DNA from 2 places in the Micromonospora sp. NPDC049201 genome. Region 1 is predicted to be linked to the other one. Evidence: riboswitches for the same ligand, from Rfam matches in the RefSeq annotation. Region 1 holds a riboswitch; the other holds the start of a gene.

Region 1 (4,938 bases):
TGCTGCTGATCGAGGACAACCCGTACGGCCTGTTCCCGGCCGCCGGCGTGGACCGCCGTCCCACGCTCAAGGCGTTGGACACCGCGCGCCGGGTGGTCTATCTCGGCTCGTTCGCCAAGACCGTGCTGCCCGGCGCGCGGGTCGGCTACGTGGTCGCCGACCAGCGGGTGGGCGGCGCGGACGGCACGGTCGGCCCACTCGCCGACCAGCTCGCCAAGATCAAGAGCATGGTCACGGTGAACACGTCCCCGATCAGCCAGGCGGTGATCGGCGGCGCGCTGCTGGCGCACGACTGTTCACTTGTCGCCGCGAACGTCCGGGAGCGGGCCGCGTACGCCCGCAACCTGCGCCACCTGGTCGACGGCCTGGCCCGCCGCTTCCCGGCCGGCGGGCCGGTGGGCTGGACCGTGCCGGCCGGCGGTTTCTTCGTGGTGGTCACCGTGCCGTTCCCGGTCGACGACGCGCTGCTGCACCGCTCCGCCCGGGAGTACGCCGTGCTCTGGACCCCGATGGCGCACTTCTACGACGCCGGCACGCCGGTGAACGCGTTGCGACTGTCGGTGAGCGCGGTCACCCCGGCGCAGATCGACGTGGGCCTGGACCGGCTCGCGGCGCTGGTCGCGGACACCACGGCCGCGGTGGGCGCGCCGGCCTGACCCCGCAGGGTCGTGGTTCCGGCACCACCCGTGTTCCCCGGCGACCCGGTGTCCGTTGATAATGGACGGATGGTTGCCTGGGAGTACGCGTTGCTGGTCCGCCGCTATCAGGGGCAGGGCCGGAATTTCCACGTCTCGTTCGTCTGGTACGGGCCGGACGGGTCCCGCACCGACGTGACCGCGTACGGCGACACCGCGGTCGCGCACCTCAACCGCGTCGGCCGGGAGGGCTGGGAGCTGGTCACCGCCGCCGAGGACGTGAACAACGTGCAGGGCAGCACCGAGGTGCACCGCTACCACCTCAAGCGCCCCCTGCGCTGACCCCCCCACCCCCGCCCCCCGCCCCCCACCCGCCCCACCCACCCCCTTTTGTTGATCAAGGAGTTTGCGTCAGTTCCGGCGTGCCGGCCGACGCAAACTTCTTGATCAACTTCGATGACGGTGGGTGGGGGGTGGGGGTGGGTGGGTGGGTTCAGGCCAGGGTCACCTCGGGGTAGAGGGGGAACGGGGCGAGCAGGTCGGCGGCCTGCTTGCCGACCTGCTCGGCCACCGCCGGGTCCAGGACGTACTTCGCCTTGGACGGGGAGCCGTCGGGGCCGGTGCCGGGGCTGGTGCGGTCGAGCACGGTGTGCATCAGCTCGGCGGTCGCGTCCATCTCGGCGGCGCCCAGCCCCCGGGTGGTCAGCGCCGGCGTGCCGATCCGGATGCCGGAGGTGTACCACGCGCCGTTCGGGTCCTGCGGCACCGCGTTGCGGTTCGTCACGATGCCGGAGTCCAGCAGCGCCTGCTCGGCCTGCCGGCCGGTCAGGCCGTAGCCGGACACGTCGATGAGCACCAGGTGGTTGTCGGTGCCGCCGGTGACCAGCGACGCGCCCCGGCGCAGCAGGCCGTCGGCGAGCGCCTGCGCGTTGTCCACGATCCGCTGGGCGTAGTCGGCGAAGTCGGGGCGCCGCGCCTCGGCCAGCGCCACCGCCTTGGCGGCCATCACGTGCGGCAGCGGGCCGCCGAGCACCATCGGGCAGCCCCGGTCGACCTGGTCGGCCAGCTCCGGGCCGCAGAGCACCATGCCGCCGCGCGGCCCGCGCAGCGACTTGTGCGTGGTGGTGGTGACGATGTGCGCGTGCGGCACCGGGTCGAAGTCGCCGGTGAAGACCTTGCCGGCGACCAGGCCGGCGAAGTGCGCCATGTCGACCATGAACGTCGCGCCGACCTCGTCGGCGATCTCCCGCATGATCCGGAAGTTGACCTTCCGGGGGTACGCCGAGTAGCCGGCGACCAGGATCAGCGGCCGGAACTCGCGGGCCGCCTCGGCCACCTTGTCGTAGTCGATCAGACCGGTGGCCGGGTCGGTGCCGTAGCTGCGCTGGTCGAACATCTTGCCGGAGATGTTGGGCCGGAAACCGTGGGTGAGGTGGCCGCCGGCGTCAAGCGACATGCCGAGCATCCGCTGGTCGCCCAACTCCCGGCGCAGCGCGAACCAGTCCTCCTCGGTCAGGTCGTTGACGTGGCGCTTCTGCGCCTTCTTCAGCGCGGGGGACTCGACCCGGTCGGCCAGGATCGCCCAGAAGGCGACCAGGTTGGCGTCGATGCCGGAGTGCGGCTGCACGTACGCGTGGGCGGCCCCGAACAGCTCCCGGGCGTGCTCGGCGGCGAGCGCCTCGACGGTGTCGACGTTCTGGCAGCCGGCGTAGAAGCGACGACCGACGGTGCCCTCGGCGTACTTGTCGCTGAACCAGTTGCCCATCGCCAGCAGCGTCGCGGGGGAGGCGTAGTTCTCGCTGGCGATCAACTTCAGCGACTCGCGCTGGTCGGTCAACTCCGCCCCGATGGCGTCCGCCACCCGCGGCTCGACGGCGCGGATCACCTCCAGCGCGCTGCGGAAGGCGGTGGACTCGGCGTTGTGCGACATGCGACCTCCTGGTGACGTGCGGAAGGCCCAGGCGCTCGGCATGCGTCCTCATGACGAGGCCGCTCCCCGATGGTGCTCCATCTCCACGCGCCAGTCACGGCCCGTGCCGATCCTATCCGCCCGCCCCCGGTGTAAGGACGGGCCCCTTCCTAACGCCTCGCGTCGAGAAGGGGCCCCTTCTCACCGGTGCGTCAGGCGTCCACGGCGTCGCGTGCCTTCTTCAGCGCCTTCGGGGCGGTCGGCGTCTTCGGCGCCGTCGGCCGCAGGTCCAGCATGCGCTGGCCGATCTCCTGGAGCTGGTTCCGGCCGAGCGCCTCGCGCACCTTCGGGAACCACTCCTGCTCCTCCTCCTCGACGTGGTGCAGCACGTTCTCCATCAGCACCGTCGTCTTGGCCACGAACCGCTCGTCGTCGGCGTCCATGGCGTGCAGTTCGAGGCAGAGCACGTCCGCCACGTGGTGTTCCTCGTACGACTCGAGGATGTCGTCCTCGACGTCCGGGACCAGCTTGCGGACCTCCGGGTACATCACCTCGTTCTCCAGGTAGGTGTGCACCGTCAGCGCCTCGAGGATCTGCGTGACGACCTTCCCGCGTCGGCTCGCCGGCCCGTCCTCGGCGTCCTGGAACGCCTTGAACAGGCGGCGGATCTCCTTGTGGTCCTCCTTGAGCAGGACGATCGCGTCGGTGGACACCGGATTACCTCCTAGGTCGACTGATCTGGCCCCCCTACCCGGCGTCCGACCAGGACAAACAGACCGGGCCCGGCGATCACGCCGGGCCCGGTCCGCGGGTGCGGTCGGTTACCTCACCACGGTGTACGCGTCGACGACGCCGGCGCCGTAGAACCCGTTACGCGCCCCACCGGAGCAGGTCGCGTCGTACGCGTTCGGGCCCGTCGGGATCAGCGGGACCGGGTTGTAGACGCCCGCCGGGCAGGGCTGGGCGGTGGCCGTGCGCTCCAGGAACGACGACAGCTGGCCCGGGGTCATGCCCGGGTGCGCCGACAGCGCCAGCGCCGCGACGCCGGTGGCGTGCGGGCCGGACATCGACGTGCCCTGCTTGTACCCCCACCCGTTGGTGCGGGTGACGGTGTTGAAGGTGGTCGACAGGATGCCGTCGGTCGACGTGGAGCGCGCGCCCTGGGTCCGGAACCGGGTGTCGCCGCCCGGCGCCGTCACGTCGATCACGCCCTGCCCGTACGAGGAGTAGTAGCTCTTCGCGCCGGTCGGCCCCACCGCGGCCACGGTCACCACGCCGGGCGCCTCGGCCGGCAGGTCGAGGCAGGCGTTGGTCAGGTTCTCGCGCTCCTCCGGCGTCCCGTTGTTCGGGCTGCCGGTGTCGGTGATCTTGTGAGCGAGGTCGTAGTTCGAGTTGCCGGCGGACGCCACGTTGAGCACGCCCTTGGACTGCGAGTAGCGGATCGCCCGCTGCACGGCCTGCCACACCGGGCGCTGCCGCGCGTCGTTGCGGCAGTTCAGCTCCCACGGGTCGATGTAGTAGCTGTTGTTGGTCAGCCGCATCCCGTGGTCGGCGGCCCAGAGGAACCCGCAGACCGCGGCCTCCGGGAAGATGTAGCCGTCGTTGTTGACCACCTTGACGGCGGCCACCTTGACCCCCGGCGCGACGCCGGTGACGCCGACGCCGTTGATCGCCGCGGCGATGGTGCCGGCCACGTGCGTGCCGTGGTCGCTGTTGGTCGGGTTCCACGCCGCCTCGGTGGTGTCGGTGACGCCGCCGACGCAGGACGTGCTCTTGTCCTTGGCGATCTGGGTCGCCAGGTCCGGGTGGGTGCTGGAGATGCCGCTGTCCAGGACGCCGACGACGACGTCCGGGCGGCCGGTGGTCACCGCGTGGGCCTGCGGGACGTGGATCATGTCCATGTCCCACTGCTGGCCGTAGAGCGGCTCCCGGGTGGGGTCGCCGGTGGCGTCGGCGACCTGCGCCGCCGAGACCTCGACGGTCTCGCCCTCGTCGAGGGCGGTGCCCAGGCCGGCGGTGGAGGCGACCGACTCGACGCCCGCGCCGGCCACCCGGGCGGCGAAGTCCGGGTTGGTCGAGCGGGCGACCAGCACGCCGATCTGGTCGTAGGCGGCCACCACGGTGCCGTCGGCGGCGGCCACCCGGGCGGCGGCCTTGCCGGTGGTGGCGCCCTGCGGGGCGAGGACCAGGTACGACGTCTCCGGCCCGGCGGCTGCCGCCGGCGCCAGGCCGCCGGTGACGGCGAGACCGGCGCCGAGCGTCACGGCGGACGCGGCGGCCAGTGTCTTGCGACGAAGATTGTTCACACGTACTCCCAGGGGGCCGATCCGGTGGAGGACGCGCAGACTGCACGCCCTTCACCGGATCGGCGCGCGGATGTCGTGTGGTGTTACA
Region 2 (4,938 bases), on a different contig from region 1:
GGTTCGGGGGTGGTCCCCAGCCGCCGGTGGCGGGTCGGGGGTGGGCGATGCCGTAGTCGGCGAATCGGATGTCGTGGTCGTGGAGGCGTTGCCAGAGGTCGAGGTCGAGGCGGCGGAGTGGGGTGGCGGTGTTGGGGGGTAGGTGGGCGATGCTGCGGGGCATTGCTCCGGCGGCGACGACGACGGCTTTCCAGGGGTGCCGCTGGGTCCAGGAGAGGTGTTTGCGGACCAGTGGTTCGGCTCGGGTGAGGTCGTGTTCGGAGCGCAGGTGGGCGGCGTCGAGGAGCAGGACGGCGTGTTCGGCGCGCAGGTCGGTGGCGGACAGGAGGCGGTTGGCGCGGTTTTCGGCGTCGTCGTCGGTGTGGTCGAGTCGCAGGACGGCGCCGTGGCCGTGCAGGGCGGCGGCGTCGCGGATGTCGGCCAGTCGGGCGGGGCTGTCGTGGGGGTGGGCGACGGGCAGCATCGGGTTGCCCCACTGGTGCAGGTCTTCGGCGATGTCGGGCAGTGGTCGTCGGAGTCCGGTGGCGGGGTCCGGTAGGCGGTGGGCGTCGACGGCGATGGTCATGTCGCGGGGGACGGTGCGTCGGGCGTGCTGGCTGAAGGTGTGGGCGTCGTGGATGGGCCCGTGCGTGGTGGCGGCGACGTCGAAGATGGGGAGGAGGTGGGGCGCCAGGTCGTCGGGGACGTGGTCGAGGGCGTCGAACTCGCCGGCGCGGCCGTGGAGTATCGGGAAGTAGTCCGCCATTGCGCATCGCCCCACACGATCCGACCGACAGTTACTGTCGTCGATGGTCCACGCTTCGTGTCCGATCGGCAACTGTGGGTGTGCGGCCGGTGGTTGTGGTGGTGGCAGGATCGGTCGGATGCGGGTGGATGCGGCGCGGGCGGTGGCGGTCGACTGGGTGCGGGACCGGATGCGGGCGGATCCGTCGGTCGAGGGGGCGTGGTTCAGTGGCTCGACGGTGGGGTTGCCGGGCGACGCGGAGTTGCCGGTGTGGTCGGACGTGGACGTGCTGCTGGTGCGGGACTCCCCCGGCGTGAAGGTGGGCAAGTTCGTGCATCGGGGGGTGTTGTTGGAGGTCAGTTCGGTCACCTGGGCGGAGGTGGGTGAGCCGGAGGACGTGCTGGGGTCGTGGGTGTTCGCGCCGATGTTCCGTACCGATGCGGTGATCGCGGATCCGTCGGGGCGGTTGGCGGCGGTGCGGCGGCGGGTGGCGGTGGGGTACGCGGATCCGGTGTGGGTGCGGCGGCGGTGCGCGGGGGTGCGGCGGCGGATCGAGGACGGGTTGCGGGGGTTGGACGCCGGGGCGCCGCTGGCGGAGCAGGTGTTGGCGTGGGTGTTCCCGACGTCGCTGTTGGCGGTGTGGCCGGCGGTGGCGGGGTTGGTGGATCCGACGGTGCGACGGCGGTTCGTGCGGGCGTCGGAGGTGTTGACGCGGTTCGGGTTCGGCGTGCGGTATCCGCGGCTGCTGGCGGCGGTGGACGGGGGCGGGGTGGGCGCGGCGCGGGTGCGGGAGCATCTGGCCGGGTTGGCGGTGGTGTTCGACGAGGTGGCGCGGATGCCGCGGGAGGGGTTCGCGTTCGGGGCGGATCTGGCGGTGGCGGGGCGGCCGGTGGTGTTCGACGGTGGGGCGGCGTTGGTGGCGGCGGGGCGGCACCGGGAGGCGATGTTCTGGGTGGTGGTGACGTACGCGCGGTGTCTGGCGGTGTTGGGGGTGGTGGCGCCGGAGCGGGAGCGGGCGTTGCGGCCGGGGTTGGTGGCGGTGTTGGCGGATCTTCAGGTGGTGTCGGCGGCGGATCGGCGGCGGCGCGCGGACGCGGTGTTGGCGTCGTTGCCGGGGTGGCAGTCGGTGGTGGATGCGATCGTGGCGCGCGCTGTGGCAGGGTGTGGGGGACGCGACTGGCGGCACGGGGATGGGTGAACCATCGGGGAGCTCGTCGTGGGGGTCGACCGCCTGGGCCTCCGCGGGCGAGGTGCCGCATGTCTTCTTCTTCGGTGGTTGCGGGTTCGTCGGCGCGGTTGTTGCCGGGTGGGCCGGTGGCGGAGCGGGTGTTGGACGAGGTGGCCGCGTCGGTGGCGGAGCTGCGTGCGGTGGGGGTGACGCCGGCGTTGGCGACGGTGTTGGTGGGTGACGACGACGCGAGCGCGGGTTATATCCGGATCAAACAGCGGCAGGCGGCGGCGTTGGGGTTCGCGTCGCCGCACGTGCACCTGCCGGCGTCGGCGTCGCAGGCGGATCTGCATGCGGTGGTGGCGGATTTCAACGCCGACTCGGCGGTGCACGGGGTGCTGGTGCAGCATCCGATTCCGGGGGGGTCTGGACTACGACCGGGCCCTCGCCGAGGTGGATCCGGACAAGGACGTCGACGGCATGCATCCGGTGAACATGGGTCGGTTGGCGTTGGGGTTGCCGGGGCCGTTGCCGTGTACGCCGGCGGGGATCGAGGCGTTGTTGGCGTTCCACCAGGTGCCGGTGTCGGGCCGGGAGGTGGTGGTGTTGGGTCGGGGTGCGACGTTGGGTCGGCCGTTGGCGATGTTGTTGGCGCAGAAGCGGCCGACGGCGAACGCGGCGGTGACGGTGGTGCACACGGGGGTGGCGGACTGGCCTCGGTACACGCGGCGGGCGGAGATCCTGGTGGCGGCGGCGGGGGTGCCGGGGATCGTGCGGCCGGAGCATGTGCGCCCGGGCGCGGTGGTGGTCGGGGGTGGGGTGCGGTATGAGGGGCGGCGGTTGTTGCCGGATGTGGACGAGTCGTGTGCGCGGGTGGCGGGTGCGATCACGCCGCGGGTGGGTGGGGTGGGTCCGACGACGGTGGCGATGTTGTTCCGCAACGCGGTGCGCGCGGCCCAGCGGCAGACCGGCGTGGGGTGAGGGTCAGCCGAGGTCGACGATGAGGGGTCGGTGGTCGGAGACGGTGGAGGCTGGGGTGTCGACGGCGGTGACGGGTGGGAGCCGGTCGAGGTGGTGGGGGTCGGCGAGGATGTGGTCGAGTTGGACGCGGGGTTGTCCGGCCGGGTAGGTGGGGAGTCGGCCCAGGGGGCGCCAGCGTGACAGCGCGGCGGCGGCGCCGGCGGGGAGGTTGAGGTCGCCGAGCAGGATGCGCGGGGCGGGCAGCGCGCGCAGGGCGCGCACGACGCGGCGTAGTTGCCACATGTTCCAGCCGGGGACGAAGGACAGGTGGGTGGCGGCGACGGTGAGTGGGCCGTGGGGGGTGTCGAGGACGGCGGCGAGGACGACGCGGGGTTCGTCGCGGAGCAGGACGAGTCCGCCGCGGTGGCCGGGGATGTGGATGGGTGAGCGGACGGGTGCGGCGGGTAGGCGGGTGACCTGCCAGGAGCGGACGGGGTGGCGGCTGATGAGGCCGACGCCGTAGAGGGGTTCGCCGTGGCCGTCGTCGTCGTGGGTGAGGGGGCGGAAGTGTTCGCCGGGGGTGCCGACGACGGCGGCGGCGAAGCGGTGGTGGTCGGCGTGCAGGGCGCGGGCGGCGAGGGCGGTGAGGTCGAGTTTGCCGCTGCGGGTCTGGTCGCGGTCGACTTCCTGGAGGGCGAGCACGTCGGCGTCGAGGGCGGTGACGGCGGCGGCGAGTCGGTCGGGGTCGACGAGCCCGTCGGTGAGGGAGCGGCCGTGCAGCAGGTTGAAGGTGGCCAGGCGCACCTGCACACCCTACGTGGTGGTGGCAGGCTGGTCGGATGGTGAAGCTGTTGTGTTGTTCGGTGCTGGTGTTCGTGGCGGTGGCGTCGGTCGGGTTGTGGGTGCGGCGTCGTCGGGGGCGGTGAGGCTGGCCACAGGGGTGCTCGCGGGTGGTGGCGGGGTGGGCAGAATGCGGCCGTGGATGCCGGGTCGTTGGTGACGTTGCTGGCCGCTGCCGCGTTGGCCGGGTGGGTGGACGCGGTGGTGGGTGGTGGCGGGTTGCTGTTGTTGCCGGCGTTGTTGCTGGCGGCGCCGGGGGTGCCGGTGGCGACGGCGTTGGGGACGAACAAGTTGGCGGCGATCTTCGGTACGTCGACGGCGGCGGTGACGTATGCGCGGCGGACGAGGCTGGACTGGGCGGTGGCGGGTCCGGCGGCGGGGTTGGCGGTGGTGACGGCGGGGTTGGGTGCGGCGTTGGCGGGGGCGGTGCCGGCGGGGGCGTACCGGCCGGTGGTGTTGGTGGTGTTGGTGGCGGTGGCGGTGTTCGTGCTGACCCGGCCGCGGTTGGGGGTGGTGGCGTCGCCGTCGCGGCGGACCCGGCGGCGGGTGGTGGTGGCGGTGGCGGTGGCGGGGTTGGGGGTGGCGTTGTACGACGGGTTGATCGGTCCGGGTACGGGCACGTTCCTGGTGTTGGCGTTCACGGCGTTGGTGGGTGCGGATTTCGTGCACGCGTCGGCGATGGCGAAGGTGGTGAACGCGGGCACGAATCTGGGGGCGCTGGTGGTGTTCGGGGTGACGGGGCATGTGTGGTGGTTGTTGGGGGCGGCGATGGCGGTGTGCAACGTGGCCGGGGCGGTGGTGGGCGCGCGGATGGCGTTGCGGCGGGGTGCGGGGTTCGTGCGGGTGGTGTTGTTGGTGGTGGTGGTGGCGTTGGTGGCGCGGTTGGGTTACGACCAGTGGGTGGCGGTGCGGTGATGGTGGTGCGGGCGGAGCACGACCGGGCGGTGCTGGCCGGGTTGTTGGGTCGGGATCCGGTGTTGCACGCCTACCAGTTGGGTGATCTGGACGATTTCTTCTGGCCGTACACGTCGTGGTTCCGGTCGGGTGACGAGGTGGTGTTGCTGTACCACGGGGTGGAGTTGCCGACGTTGTTGGCGTTCGGGGCGCCGGATCGGGTGGCGGCGTTGTCGGGGTTGCTGGTGGCGGCGGCGCCGGTGTTGCCGGCGCGGTTGTGGGCGCACCTGTCCCCTGGTCTGGAGGCGACGGTGGCGCGGTGGTACGCGGTGTCGGACGCGGCGGCGCATGT

What was found. Region 1 has a riboswitch for ZMP and ZTP ahead of ACZ6O5_RS02785 (glycine hydroxymethyltransferase). Riboswitches for the same ligand answer to the same signal wherever they lie in the genome.
Region 2: it holds a riboswitch for ZMP and ZTP, as region 1 does, so the genes downstream of both, ACZ6O5_RS13835 (bifunctional 5,10-methylenetetrahydrofolate dehydrogenase/5,10-methenyltetrahydrofolate cyclohydrolase) here and ACZ6O5_RS02785 (glycine hydroxymethyltransferase) in region 1, are expected to answer to the same signal.

What each region holds. Positions count from the first base shown of each region.
Region 1 is NZ_JBVJHM010000001.1:690,441-695,378, forward strand. Features, by position in the region: gene ACZ6O5_RS02775 (aminotransferase-like domain-containing protein) at 1-656, shown strand, start outside; gene ACZ6O5_RS02780 (hypothetical protein) at 726-977, shown strand; gene ACZ6O5_RS02785 (glycine hydroxymethyltransferase) at 1,129-2,565, opposite strand; ZMP/ZTP riboswitch at 2,584-2,673, opposite strand; gene ACZ6O5_RS02790 (hemerythrin domain-containing protein) at 2,757-3,257, opposite strand; gene ACZ6O5_RS02795 (S8 family peptidase) at 3,366-4,850, opposite strand.
Region 2 is NZ_JBVJHM010000005.1:405,171-410,108, forward strand. Features, by position in the region: gene ACZ6O5_RS13825 (beta family protein) at 1-745, opposite strand, end outside; gene ACZ6O5_RS13830 (hypothetical protein) at 864-1,922, shown strand; ZMP/ZTP riboswitch at 1,887-1,968, shown strand; partial or broken gene ACZ6O5_RS13835 (bifunctional 5,10-methylenetetrahydrofolate dehydrogenase/5,10-methenyltetrahydrofolate cyclohydrolase) at 1,982-2,873, shown strand; gene ACZ6O5_RS13840 (endonuclease/exonuclease/phosphatase family protein) at 2,877-3,656, opposite strand; gene ACZ6O5_RS13845 (sulfite exporter TauE/SafE family protein) at 3,831-4,607, shown strand; gene ACZ6O5_RS13850 (GNAT family N-acetyltransferase) at 4,607-4,938, shown strand, end outside.